Rubinisphaera margarita: one gene and its partner. The protein of the gene in region 1 interacts with the protein of each later gene in a pairwise test. Links are inferred from orthologs where the notes say so. Each region holds a gene or a part of one and is shown on either strand. Other genes may lie near its edges.

What was found.
Region 2: the proteins of L1A08_RS17780 (region 1) and dnaE interact in binary tests that used the Escherichia coli proteins (3 or more experiments, as listed by UniProt). The link is inferred for Rubinisphaera margarita from one-to-one orthologs.

Annotation. Positions count from the first base shown.
Region 1 is NZ_JAKFGB010000018.1:4,175-14,185, forward strand. Bases 2,966-5,934 are described here. They hold L1A08_RS17780 (pyridoxal phosphate-dependent aminotransferase), read left to right. Parts: upstream 2,966-3,879; coding sequence 3,880-4,989; downstream 4,990-5,934. Other genes in these bases: L1A08_RS17775 (leucyl aminopeptidase), read left to right, coding at 2,966-3,523; L1A08_RS17785 (hypothetical protein), read right to left, coding at 5,256-5,934. Outside these bases: L1A08_RS17765 (M48 family metallopeptidase), read left to right, coding at 1-715; L1A08_RS17770 (sodium:calcium antiporter), read left to right, coding at 847-1,941; more of L1A08_RS17775, read left to right, coding at 2,042-2,965; more of L1A08_RS17785, read right to left, coding at 5,935-10,011. UniProt on the Escherichia coli protein: Shows aminotransferase activity with methionine and histidine as substrates, and to a lesser extent also with phenylalanine.
Region 2 is NZ_JAKFGB010000022.1:288,716-299,783, forward strand. What follows is about bases 4,626-8,651. They hold dnaE (DNA polymerase III subunit alpha), read left to right. Parts: upstream 4,626-4,938; coding sequence 4,939-8,451; downstream 8,452-8,651. Other genes in these bases: L1A08_RS22810 (hypothetical protein), read left to right, coding at 4,626-4,753. Also shown: L1A08_RS22405 (RNA polymerase sigma factor), read left to right, coding at 237-968; L1A08_RS22410 (serine/threonine-protein kinase), read left to right, coding at 1,089-4,043; L1A08_RS22415 (hypothetical protein), read left to right, coding at 4,144-4,422; more of L1A08_RS22810, read left to right, coding at 4,622-4,625; L1A08_RS22425 (hypothetical protein), read left to right, coding at 11,017-11,068. UniProt on the Escherichia coli protein: DNA polymerase III is a complex, multichain enzyme responsible for most of the replicative synthesis in bacteria. This DNA polymerase also exhibits 3' to 5' exonuclease activity. The alpha chain is the DNA polymerase catalytic subunit.

The DNA of each region.
Region 1 (10,011 bases):
GGTCAATCGGGTCGGGAAACGTATTGCCGAGGCTTCGGGCCACGATGAATACCTGTGGGAATTCCGGGTCATCGATTCCCCGACCGCGAATGCGTTCGCACTCCCCGGGGGCAAGGTCGCCATTTATGAGGGGATCCTGCCGATCTGCGAGAATGAAGCCGGTCTGGCCGTGGTGATGTCTCACGAAGTTGCGCACGCGATCGCCCGACATGGTGGCGAACGAATGACACAACAGGGCGCGGTCACAGCCGCAGGCAAAGTCATCGACTTCTATTCGAAGGATCGCGAGAAGAAGGAACAGGAACGCGTGCGGGCCATTTTCGGAGCCGCCTCTCAATATGGATACATTCTCCCCTACAGCCGGAAGCATGAAACGGAAGCGGACGAAATCGGCCTGATCCTGATGTCCCGAGCCGGCTACGATCCTCGCGAAGCCCCGCGATTCTGGAAACGGTTCGGACAACTGAACTCGGAGAAGCCCCCGGAATTCATGTCGACGCACCCGTCCGACGAGCGGCGAGCCGCCGATCTCGAGGCGATGCTGCCCGAAGCACTGGCGGAGTATGAACAGGCTCCCGAACAGTTCGCTCTGGGCAAGCCGATCTTCAGCACGGGAAACCTAGCCGGGAAACCACCCGCCGGGGACTCCAAGATCGTTCCTGCCGCTGCTCTGCAGGGTCCGGAAACGGATGATCCGTTCTTCTCTCAACCGTAATCTGCCCGTTCACCCCCGCTTCTCCACAGTTGAGGGGATACGCCACAGCGGATAGAGTTGACGCGTCGTGAGAACCGTGGACACGGTCCGTTCCGCGTTCGCTCCTCATCACGCTGGCTCGAAAGGTCGTCTTGGAACATCTCATTCCTCATCACTGGTTCGTCGAGGCCAATTCGATCCTGCTGCTGATCTACGCCATCGGCGGTCTGTACTTCCTGCGGATGGGAGCGGAGTGGCTGGTCGAAGGCGCCTCCGCTCTGGCCTATCGGATCGGGATGCCCGAAGTCGTTGTCGGTGCCACGATTGTCTCGCTGGGCACCACGACGCCGGAATGCGCCGTCTCGGTCCTGGCGGCCTGGAATGGCAACGCCGGTCTGGCGCTCGGCAATGCCATTGGCTCGGTAATCTGCGATTCCGCCCTGATTTTCGGCCTTGGCTGCATACTCGTTCGCCTGCCTGCCGACAAATACATTCTTTCCCGGCAGGGCTGGGTGCAGTTTGGTTCGGCGGCTCTGCTTTCGGCCATCTGTTACTTCATGTACTTTCGCGATGGCGACGCTGCCCGGATTACACGGCCCGTCGGAATCGGCCTGTTGGTTCTGCTGGGCGTCTATATGATCTTTTCCGTGAAATGGTCGCGGCGACATCCCATGGAAACCACCGCCCGTGTTTCCGAGAACATCGCCGAACATGTCGAACCCAATGAAGAGGTTCATGTCGCCGACGAACATGTGACGGAGAAAGGCGTGCCGGCCCTGATCGGCATGATGCTCGCCGGACTGGTGGTTGTCATTTTCTCCGGTCACTTCGCCATTGAATCGGTCTCCGAACTGGCTGTGCGCATCGGCATCCCGCAGCTCGTCATCGCCGCGACGCTGGTGGCACTCGGAACCTCGCTGCCGGAACTGGTGGTCGGATACACGGCCATTCGTCGCGGTCATCCCGAGCTGCTGGTGGGGAATGTGCTGGGAGCCGACATTCTGAACATTCTGTTCGTGACCGGGGCGGCTGCCGCTGCGGCTCCGCTGCCGATTGTCGAGGCGGGTGCCAAGCTGCCGGATATCTTTCTGAGACTGCATCTGCCTGCCATGATGCTGATCCTGGTTTACTTCCGCGCCTGTATTTTCCGGGCCACCCGCGTCGGCCATTTCAGCCGGTGGATGGGGATCCCGTTACTGATCATGTACGTCGGGTATACGGTGTCCCAGTTCGTTGTGAGTCTGTAAGACGGACTCCGACTCTTCCCGGGAGATCACCGCGGTGTTGCCGCCGACCCTGCCCGTCCCGCAGGAATAGAAACGATTCCAACAAGGAGAAACGATCGAGATGGAGATTCGCGCTGCTCAGGAGCTTTCGTCGGATGAGAAACTCGATGGTCTCGTGCTGTTCATCAGCAACGGGTCGACTTCCGCGGTCCCCCAGCAATTGGCCGAAGCGGTCGAACAGCTGTTGCCCCGCCTCCTCGAATCGGACGACATGCCGAAGAAGGCAGGTGAAACCCGCCTGCTCTATGGTCAGGCCGCTCCGCTGCCGGCTCGAGTTCTGCTCGTCGGCATGGGGAAAGCCGACGCCAGCGTCGACAACGAAGCCAGCCGTTTCAAAGCCTTCTGCACAGCCGCCCGGGCCCTCTGCGATAAAGCCGATCGAAATATTGCCTGGGTTCTCCCGGGCGTGGAAAACTCCCAGGTCGATCAGCAGCGTCAGCTCGAACTCGCCGCCGCGGCGATCGAAGTCGGCGTGCTCACACAGGGAGTTTACCAGCAGGAAAAGAAGAAGTTCCCGTACCAGTCTGTCCAGCTGCTCAACGCTGGCGACAACGCCGATCAGGCGGTCGCCAACGGACGAATTCTGGGACAGTCGATCAACATCACTCGCGACCTGATCAACCGCTGCGCAAGCGAAGTCACGCCGACCACTTTCGCCGATCGAGCCGCGTCCCTCGCCGGAGAAGTTGGACTGACCTGTCAGATCTTCGACGAAGCTCAGCTGCAGAAGGAAAAGATGGGATCGATGCTGGCGGTCGCAAAGGGGTCCGACCAGCCGCCGCGCATGGTGAAACTCGAATACAAGGGCGCCGGAGATGCCCCCTTCATCTCGCTGATCGGTAAAGGCGTGACCTACGACAGCGGCGGACTGTCTATCAAACCGAGCGACAGCATGAAGACGATGAAGTCGGACATGTCGGGAGCCGCCACCGTGCTCGGCATTATGCACGCGGTTGCCGCTCTGAAGCTGCCGATCAATGTTCGCGGTTACTGCGGCCTCGTCGAAAACATGATCAGCGGTCGTTCGTATCGCGTTGGTGATATCCTGACCGCCCGCAACGGCACGACCATCGAAGTCCTCAACACCGATGCCGAGGGGCGTCTCGTCCTGGCCGATGTTCTCAGCTATGCCGTCGATGATGGTTGCGAAAAGATGATCGACTTCGCCACGCTGACCGGCTCCTGCGTCGTCGCACTCGGCGAAGATTATTCGGGCCTCTTCACCAACTCCCAGGACTGGTGCGACGAACTCGTTCAGGCCGCCGAAACGACCGGGGAAAAGGTCTGGCAGTTGCCGATGTGCGACTCGTTCAACGATCAGCTCAAGTCCGACGTCGCCGACTGCCGCAACGTCGGTGCCCGCTGGGGCGGAGCGATCACCGCGGCCAAGTTCCTGGAAAAGTTCGTCAGCGAAACGCCGTGGATTCACTGCGACATCGCCGGCCCGGCCTTCCGCTCGGAAAGCAAACCGGAACGCGACGGCGGCGCCACTGGCGTTCTGCTGAGAACCGTCCTCGAACTCCTGAAAAAGCGAACCGCCTGACGTTGTCGACGGTCCTGATAAAGTTGTCGCGATTTGGCCACCGATTAATGTCAGGCCATTGATGTTCCTTCGCCCCCTCCAGAGGGAGCGGCTTGATATCTCTGCCAGGTGCAGAAGGGCGGATGAGGGGGCGATCAACCAGCGACGTTCTTTTCCAAAATGAACCCAGCGGCCTGTGAAGCATGCCACCCGCATTTCCCCCTCACCCTAGCCCTCTCCCCCAAGGGGGCGAGGGAACTGTTGATGACCTACACCTATGAACCATCCCAACCCGAAGCGTGAGCGAGGGCCTTCTCTCAGGTCCTCAATGACGTTACGGGTTATGAAGCCGAACTTTCCGATCAGGAACAACAGCGATGAGTGAGAACTGGATTTCTGACCGGATGCGGAATATCGATGCGTCCGGGATTCGCAAGGTCTTCGACCTCGCCGCGACGATGACCGACCCGATCAACCTCAGCATCGGGCAGCCGCATTTCGACACGCCCGAGCCGATCCGGGAGGCGTTTCATCAGGCCATTGAAAGCGGCCGGAACGCCTACAGTCAGACGCAGGGCATCAAGCCGCTGATCGACCGGATTCAGGCTGATGTCGATCGCGAATACGGACAGGACGACCGCAAGGCGTTCATCACCAGCGGCACCAGTGGCGGGCTGATGCTGGCCCTCTGCACGCTGGTCAACCCGGGTGACGAAGTGATCGTCTTCGATCCCTGGTTCGTAATGTACAAGCATCTGACGACCCTCGCCGGCGGCAAAGTCGTCCAGATCGATACCTATCCCGACTTCAAGATCGACATCGACAAAGTCGCCGCGGCGATCACCGACCGCACCAAGGTCATCCTCTTCAACAGCCCGAGCAACCCGACGGGAGCCGTCGCCAGCCCGGAAGAAGTGCAGGGACTGGCCGAACTGGCGATGAAACACGACATCGCCCTGATCAGCGACGAGATCTACCGCACCTTCTGTTACGACGACAACTTCTGCAGCCCGGTCGAATACAACCCGCAGACGATCGTCATCGACGGCTTCAGCAAATCGCACTCGATGACTGGTCACCGCGTCGGCATCTGCCACGGCCCGCAGCACATCGTGCAGCAGATGCTCAAACTGCAGCAGTTTACGTTTGTCTGCTCGCCGCATCCCGCTCAATGGGCCGCGCTGGCCGCCTGCGATGTCGACATGACAAACGAAGTCAACGACTACCGCGGCAAACGGGACTACATGCTCGACCAGCTGAAGGATTACGAGATCCACGGAGCCGGCGGAGCCTTCTATCTGTTCGTGAAAGCCCCCTGGGGGACCGGCACGGAATTCGTGAAAGAAGCGATTGCCCGCAACCTGCTCATCATTCCCGGCAATGTCTTCAGCAGCAAAGACACCCACTTCCGAGTTTCGTATGCCGCGACGGAACAAACGCTCGAACGCGGAGCCAAGGTGCTGAAAGACCTGCTCCACGCCCGTTGAGACGGGACTCCCTCGTCGCGGCTGAATTCAGCCATGTCGGCGGGGATACGCGAAGCCGTATCCCTGCAGCCTTAAGGTCAGATTGACGTTGAACAAGATGGTGGGTGGCCCGTCCGGCCCGGACGGGTGACGAAGTCACAAGAGGCCCCGCCATCGTCGAGGATTCTTCCTGTGACGAACGATTCCAGAACAAAGGACGCGGATGGCGCGTCCTCTTGTCGCTAACGCGACCCGCCCGTCGTGGCGGACGGGCCACTCTGCGTGTCTTACGTGACCACGGCCGATTCGGTCGGGGTTTCTTCCTTCGGTTTTCGGAAGGCGGCGATGCAGGCTCCGATGAGCAGGAGCATGGCCAGCCAGCCGGAGCCGCTGGGGAGGATGACGAACAGGGCGAGTCCCATCAGGATCAGCACGCCGCTGACCGGACGTCTGCGGGCGGCTGGGTCGGAAGCTCGGACGCTCACGATGACCAGGGCGACGATCAGTCCACTGCAGAGGACCAGCCAGCCCCAGCCGAGGAGCGTGCCGACCCGTTCAGATGACTGGACTCGAATCGTCAGTTGAGGATCACCGCCGACTTTGGAGAAGACGGTTGTCTGTCCATAGACGGGCAATGCGATCGGCAGAGACAGCCCGATCACCGCTTCGCCACGACTTGGAACCGCCTGCTCGGCAAGGCGTTCCATGCCGAACGCTCCTCCCATACCCATCTCCGGAGCCCTTTCATCGGTGATCTCCGGTACAACGGCGAAATCCGAAAATGAATAGGTAAGGCCGAGATCTTCAGTACGCGATTGCGGAACAGCGAAGCGTTTCAGCTGTTCCCGTTCGGACTTCGACTCTCCTGGAGCGGCCCCTTTCGAGACCCCGCTTCTCCGTCCCATACTCTGCTGATTCTGTTCGATCACAATCGAATTCTGGCGCACACTTTCCTCGAGCAGCATTCGACGGTTCAACTCCCGCTCCTGGAACTGCATCAGATCCTTGTTCTTCTTGTCGCTCACCGGTGGAGTGGCTTTCTCCAATTGGAAGTGCTGCGTGGAGAAGTTGACGGATCCATTCCGATCGAGGCCCGAGTTCACACCGCGATTCTGTTCGGCGAAACCGTTCGAGACCTGGATGTCCTGATTGCACCCGAGGACAAACAGACGCCCGAGCGATTGCGATTCCGCTCCGGAAACCGGTTCTCCCATGAGAGCCTGCTGATCGCCAAATTCGACCGGGGACGTCTCGGCTGCCTGAATCTGTTGCTGGATCGACTCGTTGACTTCGCCTTCCTGTGCGGCGTCCGCCAACCCTTTCTTGAGGCTTTCATAGTTACTGACCGCCAAGGCTCGCTGTTTATACGAGTACGCCTTGCTGCGGGCGATTTCGGCGAGTTCGGAAAGTTCCTGAAGGCGGTTGTAAACGCGGACATCGCTCACCGCCCGGCTCTCGGCGGTGCCCATGTTTGTGGCGGCTCCTTCGACGGCTGTCACAATGTAATCATCCGGCGTACTCACGCGCCAGACCGTATAGAGCACCGGCACGCCAAATTCCGACGACGTGTCCCGGGAAAGGATGTCCGGCCGCTTCAACTCCAGCGCCCGCCCCCACCACGCCGCACCGAGGCCGGCGTCGAGTGCTCCCTGAGTCACCAGTCGAACTTCATAGGCGAGATTCGCAGCCCCACCCGGCGGCAACGGAACGAGGTGAAGTTCCTGTCCTTCAACCGTTCGGCGGACGGCTCGAGCCGCCTGATTATTCACCAGCACCGAGAGAAGCTGCTCCCCTTCGGGAAGCATCACCGGGAGAAACTGGCGGCGACGATTTTTCACTGTATACGTCACCTGGGTCCGATAGGTGCCCGGTCGATCGATCACGGTTGTCAGCTCGGCGAAGAAGATTGTCGCGGCGGGTGACTCCTGCTCTTCGAGCGGCTTGAGTTCCCAACTGGGAACCACAGCCGGTGTCACGCGGATGATCTCCATCGCCCGTTGAACGAGGGAATCGGGAACCTGCAGAGGAAGTTCGTTTCGAGAAACAAGATAGGCGTCGTGCTGCGAGATGGGCTCCAGCGTCTGCTGACCGAGATTGACCAGAACGGCGTAGTTGCCTTGAATGTCGAGTTCCGGCGACTCCCCTTCCCCGTCGGCCGCACCCGCGATAAAGCGAATCAGCGGAGTGCGGACCGTTTGATCGGCGGGATAAGGCAGCGAAATGACCGCACTGGCGAAGAACGCGGAGCTTTGCGGCGTCCTTGTTTCAATGATCCACCGCGTCCGCTGGTCATCCACCTTTTCGGTGCGTATCTGTCGGATCCCATCGGATTCAAACTCGATTCGCTCCTGCATCCACGTCGGCCCGACGAAGGCAAAACGATCGGTGCCGGCTTTGGAGATCTTCCATTGCAACGAGATTCCATAATCGATTGAGACATCGGTGACCGCGATCACCGTGACCGAGCTGGCTTTCAGTTGCGCATCCTCCCGGGTCAGACGAATCGTCACCGGAGTGGAGTCGACGCGTGACTGAAAGAAGCCGATCCGCAACGGAAACTGTGCCACCGACCGCATGACATCCGGCAGCTTCTCGGCAGCCAGCGTCTGCGCGGAACCGGCGTCGGTCACGATGACGCCAAACGCCGCCGACGCCCCCACGCCGAGATACTCGCGGGAGGTGGTTGCTCCGCTCATCCGCAATCCCTGCAGTTCCAGCTGACTCGTCTCGTTCAACTCCTGTTGAATGAATCCGCGAACGGCGACGCGAATCTTGCCCTGCTGCGGACTTGAGAAAAGTACGGTCAATGTTTCAGACTCATTCGGACCGGCAGCCGTGTGGAACCAGTCCTGAATCGCCTGTCCCTGCACCTCGACAACCTGCATTCCGGCTGGCAGGGCGACATCGATCGACAAGCGTGGCTCCCCTTTCAGCACGGCATCCAGAACCGTGGCCACCTGTGTTTTATGAGGCTGCAGATCGAGCAGCGTGTAATGGGTGACATCGGCCTGCGTCGGTTCCCGGCGGATCTCGAGAGTGATCTCCTGAGGGCGTCCAGAGAAACGATAGACACGTTCGATCGTGGAAATCGTCCGGAGATTATCGATCGGCTTGAACTGCTCCACGCCCAGCTGTCGCACACCCTGGGTCGACGAGACGACAACATCGAGCAACGGTTCCCAGCCGACCGCCCAGGTTCCGATTTCTCTCGTCACCCCCTGAGGGATGACATCGGGACAGACAAACTGTTGACGCTCAGTCGACACGCTCAACGGAGCGAACAGCGACATGGCGATTGTCGTGCTGTCTTCGACCGAACGCTTGAGCAAAACCCGCAGTCGGCCGTCGGCCTGTTTCTGCCAGCCGGCGAGATCCTGACCCGAAAGCGATTTCAAAGCGACCGAAGCAGGCAGTTCAAAAAGAACTTCGGAGAAGCTCCCCTGGGCGATCTGAAACTTGAAGGCATACCGCAGTTCTACCCCGACTTCTCGCACCAGAACCTGTCGCGTCGATTCGCTCGAAAGGAACTGCAGTTGAGCGGAAGAAACCTTCGGCTGCCAGGAAAGGCGATACTCGCCCCCTTCCGCAACGGCGAACTCGGCGTAAGTGGTACCGTCCCGTTCCACGAGTTCGTACGGCACTTCCCCGTCGTTGACCCGCAGTTGCACATCGGCAGCCGGTAAGGCAAAGGACATTGACCCCGCAGCGACCGGGTCCAGCCTGACACTGAACTGACCCGCGCTGCCGATCGCGCTGGCGGGGATCAGGAAGTTGACGTCGACAAGGTGCAGTCCTTTGCTGCCGACGAGCACATTCGTGCTGACGCCCGCGTCCGTGGAAGCAGTCACCGGTTTGCCGTTCACTTCGATCGACTGCAGCAACAGCGGTGCGATCGGAAGCGGCACGAGTTGCGGCTGATCACGATAGCTGCGCACAACATAGCGGGCCTGCATGGAAACGGCCTGACGGGATGCGGGCTCTCCGTCTCCCGGGGGTTGAACACGAACCACGTACGAGGCTTCGCTGACCTGATGATCCAACGGAGCCGGTTCGGCGAAATCGTCTGTATGAGTCGCCCGCCACAGATCCAGATAGTGATCCTTCGGCACGAACACACGCTGAGCCGCCAGAGGCGAAGTCCCCTGAGCGTACGGAAAGACGAGCGGAATCTTCTCAGCCTGAACCGAATCTGCTTTCGGAACGGCGAGTTGAGCGGCTGGCACTTTGTCTTCGGCGTAGCTGCCCGAACAGAACAGCAACAGTCCGAGTCCGGCAGCGGCGGAAGCAGGACTGAGTTTCGCGAAGAACCGCCCACACGTCCGACATCCCCGGGCGATCAGCAGCACCGTGGTCCGGAGCATCCAACCGAACAACCCGATCCAGGTTCCGATCAATACCCCCTCCAGCACCGGGTCAAATAGCCGCGGCGTGACTCCGATGAGAGCCAGCGGGATTCCGAAGAGGATCACACTAACCAACAACCGTTTCGCCCAACTGAGCTCTCGCATCAGCCAGCAGACCAACGCCACAATCGCGGCGACCAGCCAGCGGGAATGCCAGACGAGTTCTTCGGACAACACTCGGACACGCACATTCTCCGGAACGCGGAATGTCTGCAGATGAGTCGTCCTCAAGCCTTCGGGAATCTGCAATCCGACAGCCAGAGACATCAGCCCATCCAACGGCTTCCCTGCTTGAGGGGCTTGAACCCGTTGAGGCAGGTCAGCCTGCCCGGCAAGATTAGCGGCCAGTTCGTCGACCTGACGTGCTTCGGAACTGGAATTACTCTGTTGAGCCGGCTCCGTTGTCGCTGCAAAAGGATTCGCAGGCGCGTCAGGAGCCGACTGTGGCTTCGCCAGTTGCAGTTCGACGCCGTTTGCTGCCCCATCGTTGCCGCCACCGACACTGAGGGTATCCAGTGACTGGATCGTCGCTGGCAGTGGTTGCCCATTATTATTCTCAAAATCACCGAGCAGATAACGGTCGTCGGCCGGGGTCGCTTCAAGACCTTCCATCGTCATCTGTTCGGCTCCAGCGGGGTTG
Region 2 (11,068 bases), on another replicon or contig:
CAGAAACCGTGCCGCAATCGGCCCCTCACTCCACATAAACCCGCAACCCGTTTCCACATAACGACTTGAACCGAACCCGCAGACCAGTAAAACTGGACGGTGACCGCTTTATTGATCGGTCAGCGACCATCTGTTTGCGGAATTGCTGACGGCCGATCTTGCGAACGCCCCGCCCGACGACCAGACTGACGCTTCACGTCTGGCGATCAGCAATTCCCTGATGCATTGGCTGTCCGATGTCTGGATCGACCCCGCCCCAGAGGCATTTTCAGACCACATGCTGGAGCATCATCCGTCGATCCGTTTCGCCAACGGTCGAAGGTCGAGCGGCTCTGGAAGAGCTCTGCAATCTTTACTGGGTTCCGCTCTACAGTTATCTGCGAAAGACAGGTCAGAGCCGCGCAGACGCGGAAGATGTGGTTCAGGGATTCTTTCTGCTGTTATTCGAACGCGACGACTTGCAGAAGCTCTCTCCTGAACGGGGGCGGTTTCGATCCTTTCTTCTTGCTTCGCTCAAAAACTTCCTCTGCAATCACCGCGAACGAGACCGAGCATTGAAGCGCGGTGGTGGCAAGCGGCCCATTCCAATCGACACCGCGTTCGCTGAGAACAGACTTCAACAGTCGTTTGCCCAACCGATCACTGCTGAAGACGCTTTCGATCGAGAATGGGCCCTGACTGTACTTGAAGCCGTTCAAGCACGACTTCGACAGGAGTACGAGAGTCGCGGCCGGCAGGCACTCCACCAACTCCTGGCATCGCACGCGACCGGGCACTCGGAAATGCCGTACCGCGACATTGCTCAGCAGGTGGACATGACTGAAGGGGCGATCAAAATGGCGATGAAGCGCTACCGGAAGCGATTTCACGAACTCCTGCGTGAAGAAATCTCGCAAACCGTCCTTAGCGAGGAAGATGTCGATGACGAGATCCGACTGCTCATTGCCGCTCTTCAGAAGTCCAGGTGAAAGGGGGCGGGGGCCGCAACCGCTGAATAACTGAGAAAAAAATCCGCGAGTCCGCGTGACTTCCGCCCGGCGTTTCTTCTCTCATAGGTAGAATACCTGCTCGAACCTGTGAGGACAGCAATGAACACCAACGCACACCTCTGTCCGGAATGTCAGAATCCGTTACCGGCCGAGGCTCCGAATGCCCCCTGTCCCATCTGCCTCATGAAGCTCGGTCTGGCGAGTTGGACCGCTCGCAGTCAGGACGCTGACGATCGGGCGAATGCGGCCACACGGGTTACGCCGGGAGCTTTCCAGGCGCCGGGCATCGCGGAACTCCAACCATGGTTTCCCCAGTACGAGTTGCTGGAACTGCTCGGCAAGGGAGGAATGGGAGCGGTCTACAAAGCGCGGCAGAAAACGCTCGATCGGCTCGTCGCAATCAAAATTATCAATCCGACCGCCGCAGAGGATGCGGCTTTCGCGGAACGCTTTCTTCGTGAAGCCCGATCGCTGGCGATGATGAGTCATCCGAACATCGTCACGGTGCACGACTTTGGTCGCACTGAGTCGAAGGCTGACTCTCCGCTTTTCTATATTGTCATCGAGTATGTCGACGGCTTGAATCTCCGAGAGTTGATGCGGGCCGGTGAAGTCTCCACCGCACAGGCCCTGAAGATCGTCCTGGCCATTTGTGATGCGCTGCAATACGCCCACGATCACGGCGTCGTACATCGGGACATCAAGCCCGAGAACATCCTCGTCGATCGTCACGGACGGGTGAAGATCGCCGACTTTGGTCTCGCCAAGCTGACCGGCATCACGAAGCAGAACATCACGCTCACCGGCGCCTACGAAGCGATGGGCACCCTGCATTACATGGCTCCGGAACAATTCGAGCGACCTCTGGAAGTCGACCATCGAGCCGACATTTATGCTCTCGGCGTCACGCTATACGAATTGCTGACGGGCGAACTGCCAGTCGGTCGATTCGCCACACCTTCTCAACGCGTGCATGTCGACATTCGATTTGATGAAGTGGTCCTCAAAGCCCTGGAACGGGAACCTGACCGACGGTATCAGAACGCCAGTGACGTGAAGACGGCCGTGGAGTCGATCTCGAAATCGCAAAGCTTATTGGTATCGTCGCCATCCGAGGAGACCGAGAACGCCAGGGAGGTCGAATCCGGGCGCGACGTGGCGATCTTTCTGATTGCGTCGGTGAGCCTCTATTTTTATGCCCGTGCGACGGAGAATCTGCAGCTCTGGTATCCGCTGTTTCCCCTGGCCAGTGCCCTGTTGATCGGCACACTTCAGTGGACTCGACAATTTCGCAAGAGATTCCGTGCGAGATCGCTCAGCACAGGACTGCTGGGAATGATGATTGGCGTATTCGCCGCCGAGGACATCGCCCGTTTTCTCGCGGCCAACCTCATGAGCGCCGATCGAGCCACAGGCAGCGATGTTGTGTTTGTCCGCGCCTCGTTCCTGATTCTCGCCGGGTGGATTCTGACTGAGCTGGTCAGCGTTTCGAGATTCTCGATGGCCGCGTTGGTGAAACCGAAGGACGGCCTGGAAAACTCTTTTCCAGTTCCATTCACTCGAAGTCGATTCACCTCGCTGTGGATGCAGCAGCCGAAATCCATTCGCGTCCTCTGGCACCTCTTGCTCGCCGTCGGGTACATCGTCTGTCTGGCGACGTTCTTCAGTTTTCACGGCAGCCGTACGTCATCGCTCCATGAGTTCCAGATCGGCAATCCCGCTCCCTGGTTGACTCACGAAGTCACGCCGGATCGCTTTCACTGGTCCCTGCACCTGGGGTCCTCCGCGCTGGTGGGACTGCTGGGCTGGCTGTTTCTCTCTCTGGAGCACTGGCTCACGGGTGTGGAAGGAGAGAAACAGTATTCGATGCACTGGAATACGGTCGCCTGTGGCTTTTTGCTGACAGGATCAAGCGGCCTGGGCCTGCTCTCATTGAAGTTGCACTGGTCGGTGCTCAGTCCGGAACAGACGGGTCAACTTCCGTCCGGTTTCGTCTCACTGCTTTCGCTCGTCATTGCCGGGGTCGCCCTGATGGTCTGGGGATTGAGAGCGATTCAGGCGGAAGGAAAAGCCTCCGACCCGGCCGAGGGAACTCCGACGTCGAGCGAGCCCGTCGACGGTCCGTTTCCTCCGGGCATGGGACCGCGGTATCTGGCCATTGCTCTCGGGGGACTGATTTCGGCGGCCGTTTGCCTCGCAGGAATCGGATTGCTACTCGCCGGGTTCCTCACTGATCCTGCGTCCGATGCTCGCTGGGCCTGGTTCGGTGCGGGAGGAGGAACACTCATCGGCGGACTCGGCGGAGCGATCGGCGTATGGCGAACACATCGACTTGTCGGGGGCGGCCGTGATCCCATGAATGACAGCGAATGGAACGCGCTCGATTCGATCTTTCTCCTCGTCTTGCAGCTCAGTGGGGCAGCCGTGCTTGGTGGAGGACTTTTCTGGCGCGAACTTGGTTATGGGGCGGCTCTCACGACAGTTCTCCTGGGAACTATACTCGGGTTGAACACCGGCGGCTTCAGTGTGTGGCGCTGGTCGGTGCGATCGTCAAAACAGAAGGGGCAGAGCGGAGATCGACTCGATCCCCAACTGGTGATGATCGCAGCCGGCATGCTGCTCGGAGCCGTGCTCGCTGCCGGCGGTCTGACTCTGCTCGTCATCGGCAGTCTCTGGCAGCCCGGCGGCGAAAAGATGATCGGCGCCTGGATGGGGAGTGGCTTCGGGTGCTTCTTCGGTGGCATGGGGGCCTTCATCGGCTGCTGGAATTCGTACCGCCACCGCGAAGGGGCAATCGATCTCTGGGAGGCACCTCATCGCACATGGTTCGACATGCTCATGGCCATCGATGCGGCCCTCGGTCTGGGAACCTTGATCGCGGCTCTCGCACTGCCGACAACCTGGAGTCTGGAATTTCGCTGGTCCCTCGGACTGATCGGCGTGATCCTCCTCTTCCAGAGCAGCCTCTTTGGCCTGATGCGGGGGCTCGGCTATCGCAGCGCCATGCAAACGCTGGACGAACTTCACCCCGACCGGCCGATCGAATCGCAATGACGGTTTCAGATCATCGCGACTGCGAGAAGGAAGGCTGGATCGATCACAGTTGCAAATTTTTGCTGGTGCCATCAATCACCGCGGTATTAGAATCGAGGGCATGATTCAGCTCACCCAGGAACAACGCGATGCCCTCAGCCGGAGCCACGACCGAATCGAATTCGAAGATCCGATCACGAAGAAGGTCTACGTGCTGGCCGAACGCGACCTCTGGTTAAGATCCCCGGCTCCCTTAGCTGAGAACGCCGACCTGGTGACGATTCAGAGAGAGATTCGCGAATTGGAAGCCGGCGAAGGGATGGGCTTCGACGAGTTACGAAAAGAGCTCTATACAGAGATGCGAGAAGAGTTCGGACTCCCCCTCCCGGAGATCGAATGAGTTTTCGTTTGATCATTCTCCCCAGGGCCCGAGCGGAAATGTTCGCTACGTCTCGATGGTGGGCAGAGAATCGCGATCGCGCTCAGGCTGCTGCCTGGATCGATGGATTTTTCAGGAAACTCCAGCCCCTCGGCACGAGGATCCTCTTTCCTACCCGCTCGCGGACGAAAGTGACCCGTTCCGCGATGAAATCCGCCAGTTGAATTACGGGCTTCCGGGCAAGCCGACCCATCGCACCCTGTTCACGGTTGTTTCCCCCGACAAGGTTGTCGTGCTCACTATTCGCCATCTGGCTCAAGGCCCGATCGATCCCCGTGACGTCAATCCCTGACATGCGACTCCGGCATGCAACTTCTGTTCTGGCAACACGTTCAGTCTCCCGCCCCTTAACTCTACGGCCCCCATTGGAACTCGCTCCGCTCCGCGGGTAGAATGGCGTCGTGGAACGAATTCACACGTGCCGCGACCAGCTGTCGCCGCGTTTTTGATGGACCTTTCTGCCCGTCGAGGATGACCATGATCACGGAGGCGACCTCCCCGCAGCGTCCGTTTGCTCACCTGCACTGCCACAGCCATTACAGCCTGCTTGATGGAGCCAACCGCATTCCCGCCATGATCGAAAAGGTCAAGGCGAACAACATGAATGCGCTGGCCATCACCGATCACGGCAACCTGTTCGGCGCTCTGGAGTTTTACCAGAAATGCAAAGCGGCTGACGTCAATCCGATCATCGGTTACGAGGCCTACATCGCGCCCGGAAAGCGGACCGACCGCAGCGCGAGCCGCATGAAGGAAGCCAGCTTCCACCTGACCCTGCTGGCCCAGAACAAAACCGGCTTTCAAAACCTGATCAAGATGGCCTCTTCGGCCTATCTGGAAGGGTTCTACTACAAGCCGCGAATCGACAAGGACCTGCTCGAAGCCCACAGCGAGGGGATCATCTGTCTGTCCGGCTGCGCGTCGAGCGAACTGTCGCACTACCTGCTCAGTGAAAATCACAAAGAAGCCGAGCAATTGCTCCGCTGGTACGAAAAGACCTTCGGCGACAGGCTCTATCTCGAGATTCAGGATTCCGGCGTGCAGATCCAGAAGGACTGCATGGAGCGGACGATTGAACTGGCCGACCGGTTCGGATTTCCTCTCGTCGCCACCAACGACGCCCACTATCTCAATCAGGAAGACGCCGGCTCCCACGAAGTTCTGCTCTGCGTGAATACCCGCACGACCATGCAGAACGAAAAGCGGATGAAGCTCGACAGTTGCGAGTTTCATCTCCGCACGCCAGAGGAAATGTACAACGCCTTTCCGCACTGCCCCGATGCCGTCGGCCGCAGCCAGGAAATCGCCGATCGCTGCGACATCGATCTCGATCTCACCGCGCGCCACTATCCAGTATTCCAGCCGCCCGAAGGCAAGACCGACGTCACCTTTCTTCGCGAGCTCTGCGAGAAGGGCCTCCAGTGGCGTTACGGGGATCAGCCGGCTCAGGTTTATTATGACCGGCTCGAGATCGAACTTGGCGTCATCGAGAAGATGGGCTACAGCAGCTACTTCCTCATCGTCTGGGACTTCGCCCGCTTCGCCCGCGAGAAGGGCATCCCCTGCACCGCCCGTGGTTCGGCCTGCGGAGCTCTGGTCGCCTATCTACTCGGACTCGGCGATGTCTGTCCGATTCAGTACGACCTGCTCTTCGAACGATTCCTCGACCCGAGTCGCTCCGAAGCGCCCGATATCGATATCGACTTCTGCCGCGATCGCCGGCAGTGGGTCATCGATTACGTGAAGGAGAAGTACGGCGAGGAGAGTGTCGCCCAGATCGGCACTTTCGGAACGCTCAAGGCCAAAGCCGCTCTCCGCGATGTCGGCCGCGCCCTGGATGTCCCGCTGCATCGGGTCAACGAAATCGCCAAGATGGTGCCCGAACAGCTCGGCATCAAACTCAAAGACGCCATCGAATCGACCGCGGAACTCAGAGAGCAGTACGACTCCGATCCACAGATCAAGGAGATGCTCGACTTCGCCATGGCGCTGGAAGGGCTCGCCCGGAACGTCGGGACGCACGCCGCCGGCGTGGTGATTGGCGACCGCCCGCTCGATGAATACATCCCTCTGCAGCGGATCACCGGCAAGACCGACATCATCACGCAGTGGACCGACGTCGAAACCGCCGGCCTGCTCAAGATGGACTTCCTCGGCCTGCGAAACCTGTCGATTCTCGACAAAGCCGTGCAGAACGTCCGCGAGAACTATCCAGATTTCAACATGCGGCCCATCGACTTCCCGCTCGATGACCAGAAGACCTTCGCCCTGCTCCAGCGCGGCGAAACCAAGGGGATCTTCCAGCTCGAATCGGGCGGCATGCGGGACCTGCTGACCAAGATGAAGCCGGACAAATTCGCCGACATCATCGCCACCTCTGCCCTTTATCGCCCCGGTCCCCTGGAAGGGGGGATGGTGATGACCTATGTCGAGGTGAAACACGGGCGGCAACCGGTGCCGAAGGTTCACCCGCTGGTCGACGAAGTGCTCGCCGAGACCTACGGCGTCATGGTCTACCAGGAACAGGTCATGCGGATTCTCAACCGCGTCGGGGGCATCGAGCTTTCTGCCGCGTACCGCTGTATTAAGGCGATCAGTAAGAAGAAGCTCGAAATCATCGCGGTGAACAAGGAGAAGTTCATCGAGGGTGCCCAGGAAAAGGAGATGTCCAAGGACAAGGCCGAGGAACTCTGGGGGCTCATTGAGAAATTCGCCGGGTACGGCTTCAATAAGTCGCACAGCACCGCGTACGGGGCCATCGCCTATCAGACCGCTTACCTGAAAGCCCACTTCCCCAAGGAGTTCATGGCGGCTCTGCTTTCCTGCGGCATGGAGAGTTCCGAGCGGATGGCGGAACATACCGACGACTGCCGCCGCATGAAGATCGACATCGTCCCGCCCGATCTCAACATGTCCGACGTCGAATTCAAAGTCGTCGGCGACAAGGTCGCCTTCGGGCTCGGAGCCATCAAAGGGGTCGGCGAAGGGGCGGTCTCCGAAATCGTCGCGGAGCGCGAAGCCAACGGCAAGTTCACCAACATCTTTGACCTCTGTGAACGCGTCGACCCCAAGGCGCTCACCAAGAGCGTGCTCGAAATCCTGATCAAAGCCGGCGCTCTCGACAGCTTCGGCCCCAACCGGGAACAGCACATGCTCGCCATGGAAACCGCCGTTCAGATGGCGGCTCGCAAGCACCGCGATAAAGCCCGCGGTCAGAAGAGTCTTTTCGGAGGAGCAGCCAGTGCCGAAGTCGCTGAGTCCGTCGCCGGCGTCGTGCCCGATGCTCCCGACTGGACGCACGCGCAGAAGCTCGCCTACGAAAAAGAGATCTTCGGCTTCTATCTCACGTCGCATCCGTTGACCGAATTCGCCGACGAGATTACGCCGCTCGTGTCACACACGACGAAGGAGCTCGGCGAGATTGAGGACTCGATGGAAGTCCTGGTCGGCGGGATGATTTCGTCGATCAAGAAAGCGACGACCCGCAATCCGTCCCGCAACGGCAACAGCAAGTACGTGAACTTCGACCTGGAAGATGCGAACGGCGTCGTCCGCTGCATCATGTGGCCCGACGATTACTCCCGCTATCAGGAAATGGTCGTCGCCGACGAAATCTGCATCATCGCCGGCCGCGTCGACCGCCGCGGCCGCGAGCCGAACCTGATCGTCAACAAACTCATGACGATCGAATCGGCCCAGAAGCAGATGACGCAGCACCTGGCGCTGAAGTTCCAGCACGGCTTCCACACCGAAAACGACATGAAACAGGTCCGCCGCATCCTCGACCACCACCCCGGCAACACCAACGTCGTCATCGTCGTCGAAGCCCCCGACGAATCCAACCCCGACTTCCTCACCCGCACCACACTGGGCTCGCCAACACTCTCGGTGACGGTCTCAACCAGGTTGCGCGAAGAACTGAACCAGGTGCTGGGCGAATCGTTTTATCGAGTGCATGTGTCGGCCCCGAAGAAGAAACGGGACGGGTAATAAGGTAACCACCAAACGGGAGTTCGAAGGCGGTAGGCCAGGCACCGCTTGAACTAATCGTCCCTCTCGGCAACAGAACGCAAGATGGTTCACCCCACAGATCCCACTGAAGTACTCCACGCGTTCTTCGCGGCGATGTATGATTGGGAGAGTCAAACGTCCCGCCTCTGTGACATCCGTATCGATTTTCTCCGAAACAATTCTCCTGCCCCCGGAACATCTCCTCATGCCGACTGGAAGGCATGGATGCTACGATACCGCGAGATTTTCGATGACTATTGCATTCCACCCGCGAAAGCGAGAGATCCGTTCCTTAATACGCCTTCATCCTATGCGCCAACCTCAGCGGCCCTATCTCGAGTTGAGGAGGTTAGTCCGACAAAGAGAGTGTTCTTCTTCGACAGTCTCCACGGCATCTTTTTCAACATGGCATTCGAACTGATTTTGACAAGCGGAGGCGAATGGAAGATTTCGAATAGATTTCGAGTCAATCGCCGGGGAGAATTAACGCCTGAAAGCATCTGACTAAGGCGCCGGGTGCCAATGGGCACGTGCCTGGCATTAGTCCGCAGGTCAGGCCCCGCCGGGTGCCACTGGCTCCGCCAGTGAAATTTCAAATGGAGGGCTGCCCCAACAAGCGCACTGGCAAAGCCAGTGGCACCCAGCGAAAGGAAGCTCAAAGCCCGTAGGTCAGGCACCGCCTGACGCGGTTGCTTCGAGCAACGTCCACTTCTCGTCAGGCAGGGCCTGACCTACTTAACTGGCGCAACGCATGCATTTCCTCAAAAGAGCGCAAAGCTAAAAGGGGTTTAATATCGGGTCAGAGGAACGATGGCTGACTGAGATCGCCTCGTTGTCACTTCGTTAGGAAGTCGCGTATGATTGAGTTTCCATTTGAACACAACAAGAGTTATGTCGACGAGATCTTTCGGTTCCTTGCCAGCCCGGGAGGATTTCAGGAGGGGGCATTTTCGGAAAAGCTTCCGACAGTGGGAGTTACTGTCATCAGTGGCTCGCGATGGCTTGCCAATTGTTCTGGATTTGAGATCTACCAAGATCCGGACGCGAAATGCGCAAGAATTGAGGAACTCTCTTGGTCTGACATCATGAAAGAAGACGATCATTTACAATTGGCGTTCGCGAGAGAGAATCGTGACTTAAGTTTGAGCATCAGTAGTTGGTTGTCTGGCGTCCTTCCCGTTTTGTATAATGATATTGATCGCAAATTTGGGGACAACCTTCCCCGGTTCATTATAGATGACATCTCGGGATTTATGTATTCCTGTGTCATTTTCCGGTCGGCGGTTGGGAACTCGCCATGCATAAACAACCTTATGTTTCAGTGTTATCTTGCGAATGGTTATCCATGTGGATGGTCAGGCGCATATCCTGATGGGCAAATGGTTGTGTACTCTGCGACTCCCTAGGCCAGGCACCGCCTGACGCGTTTGCTTCGAGAAACGTCCACTTCTCGTCAGGCAATGCCTGACCTACTCCACTGCGACGATTTCTTCGGATGGTCCCACCTATTAAATGAATAAGCATGAATAGCAGAAATGTACACCTAGACGCCTGGTCGGTTCCGCCCGTAATGTTAACTTCTTCGTATGTCACCTCTATACACAAGGCGAGGGAGGGGATGGCGAGGCAGGATACTGTTCGATGCAGAGGGCTGAAGGTTTGCAGTGTCGATGCTGGTTCCGATTTTCTCGTATTGCACTTGGGGGATAACAACGTATTACGGATCTTTTGCGATAGTGCGTGGGTGGGATGGGAGATTGTTGAAGCGGTAGATCACGTTGGCTTTCAGGATGCGGCTGTATGGGATTTAGAGTACGAACTCCTAGGGGAAGTTAGGAGACGTCCATTTCAAAGGAAAATGCTGGTAGATCGGTTGCAGGGCCGAACTCTTAGGATGTTAACTGTGCTGGGGAAGTGCCTGTTCGTGGCTTTTGACCAGTTTCAATATATGTTTGAATCTCGTTTATGTTTGTCGGACAACAGGCATGTCCTGTTGTACAACGAAGAAAATGAATGAGTATCCCAGCGTTCGTGTGCCATGCTGTGTGTCACAACATTCCGACGTGTTTTGTCCGAGTTCTCCGGCCCGTGAAGCGAACCGCGATTTGATTTGCTGGCAAGGAAGATCGGCGCCTCGATTCATTAGCCACTTCCCGCATCTTCCCGGATTCATGCAAGCAGGGCAGGCATGGCCGGGCGGTGCCTGACCTACTTTTCCGAGACAGACGTTGCTGGCGTAAGCAGACCGATTCGCCATCGCAGCTCACCGTAGTTCCTGCCCGCCTTTTCTTTCTCCAGCAGTCCCTGAAAGACGAATCGCCGGGTGCCACTGGCTCCGCTAGTGAAATTTCAAATGGAGGCCTGCCCCAACGAGGGCACTGGCAAAGCCAGTGGCACCCAGCGAAAGGAAGCTCAAAGCCCGTAGGTCAGGCACCGCCTGACCTACGGTTGCTTCGAAGAATCTCCACTTCTCGTCAGGCAGTGCCGGCAGTGCCTGACCTACTTAACTTAGTTCTTATCATTGCCAATTAAACCGAGAGTCCGATGCCCGAAGATTTTTTGACCGCTCCGGAATTCCTCAAGCCTTTTCCAGATC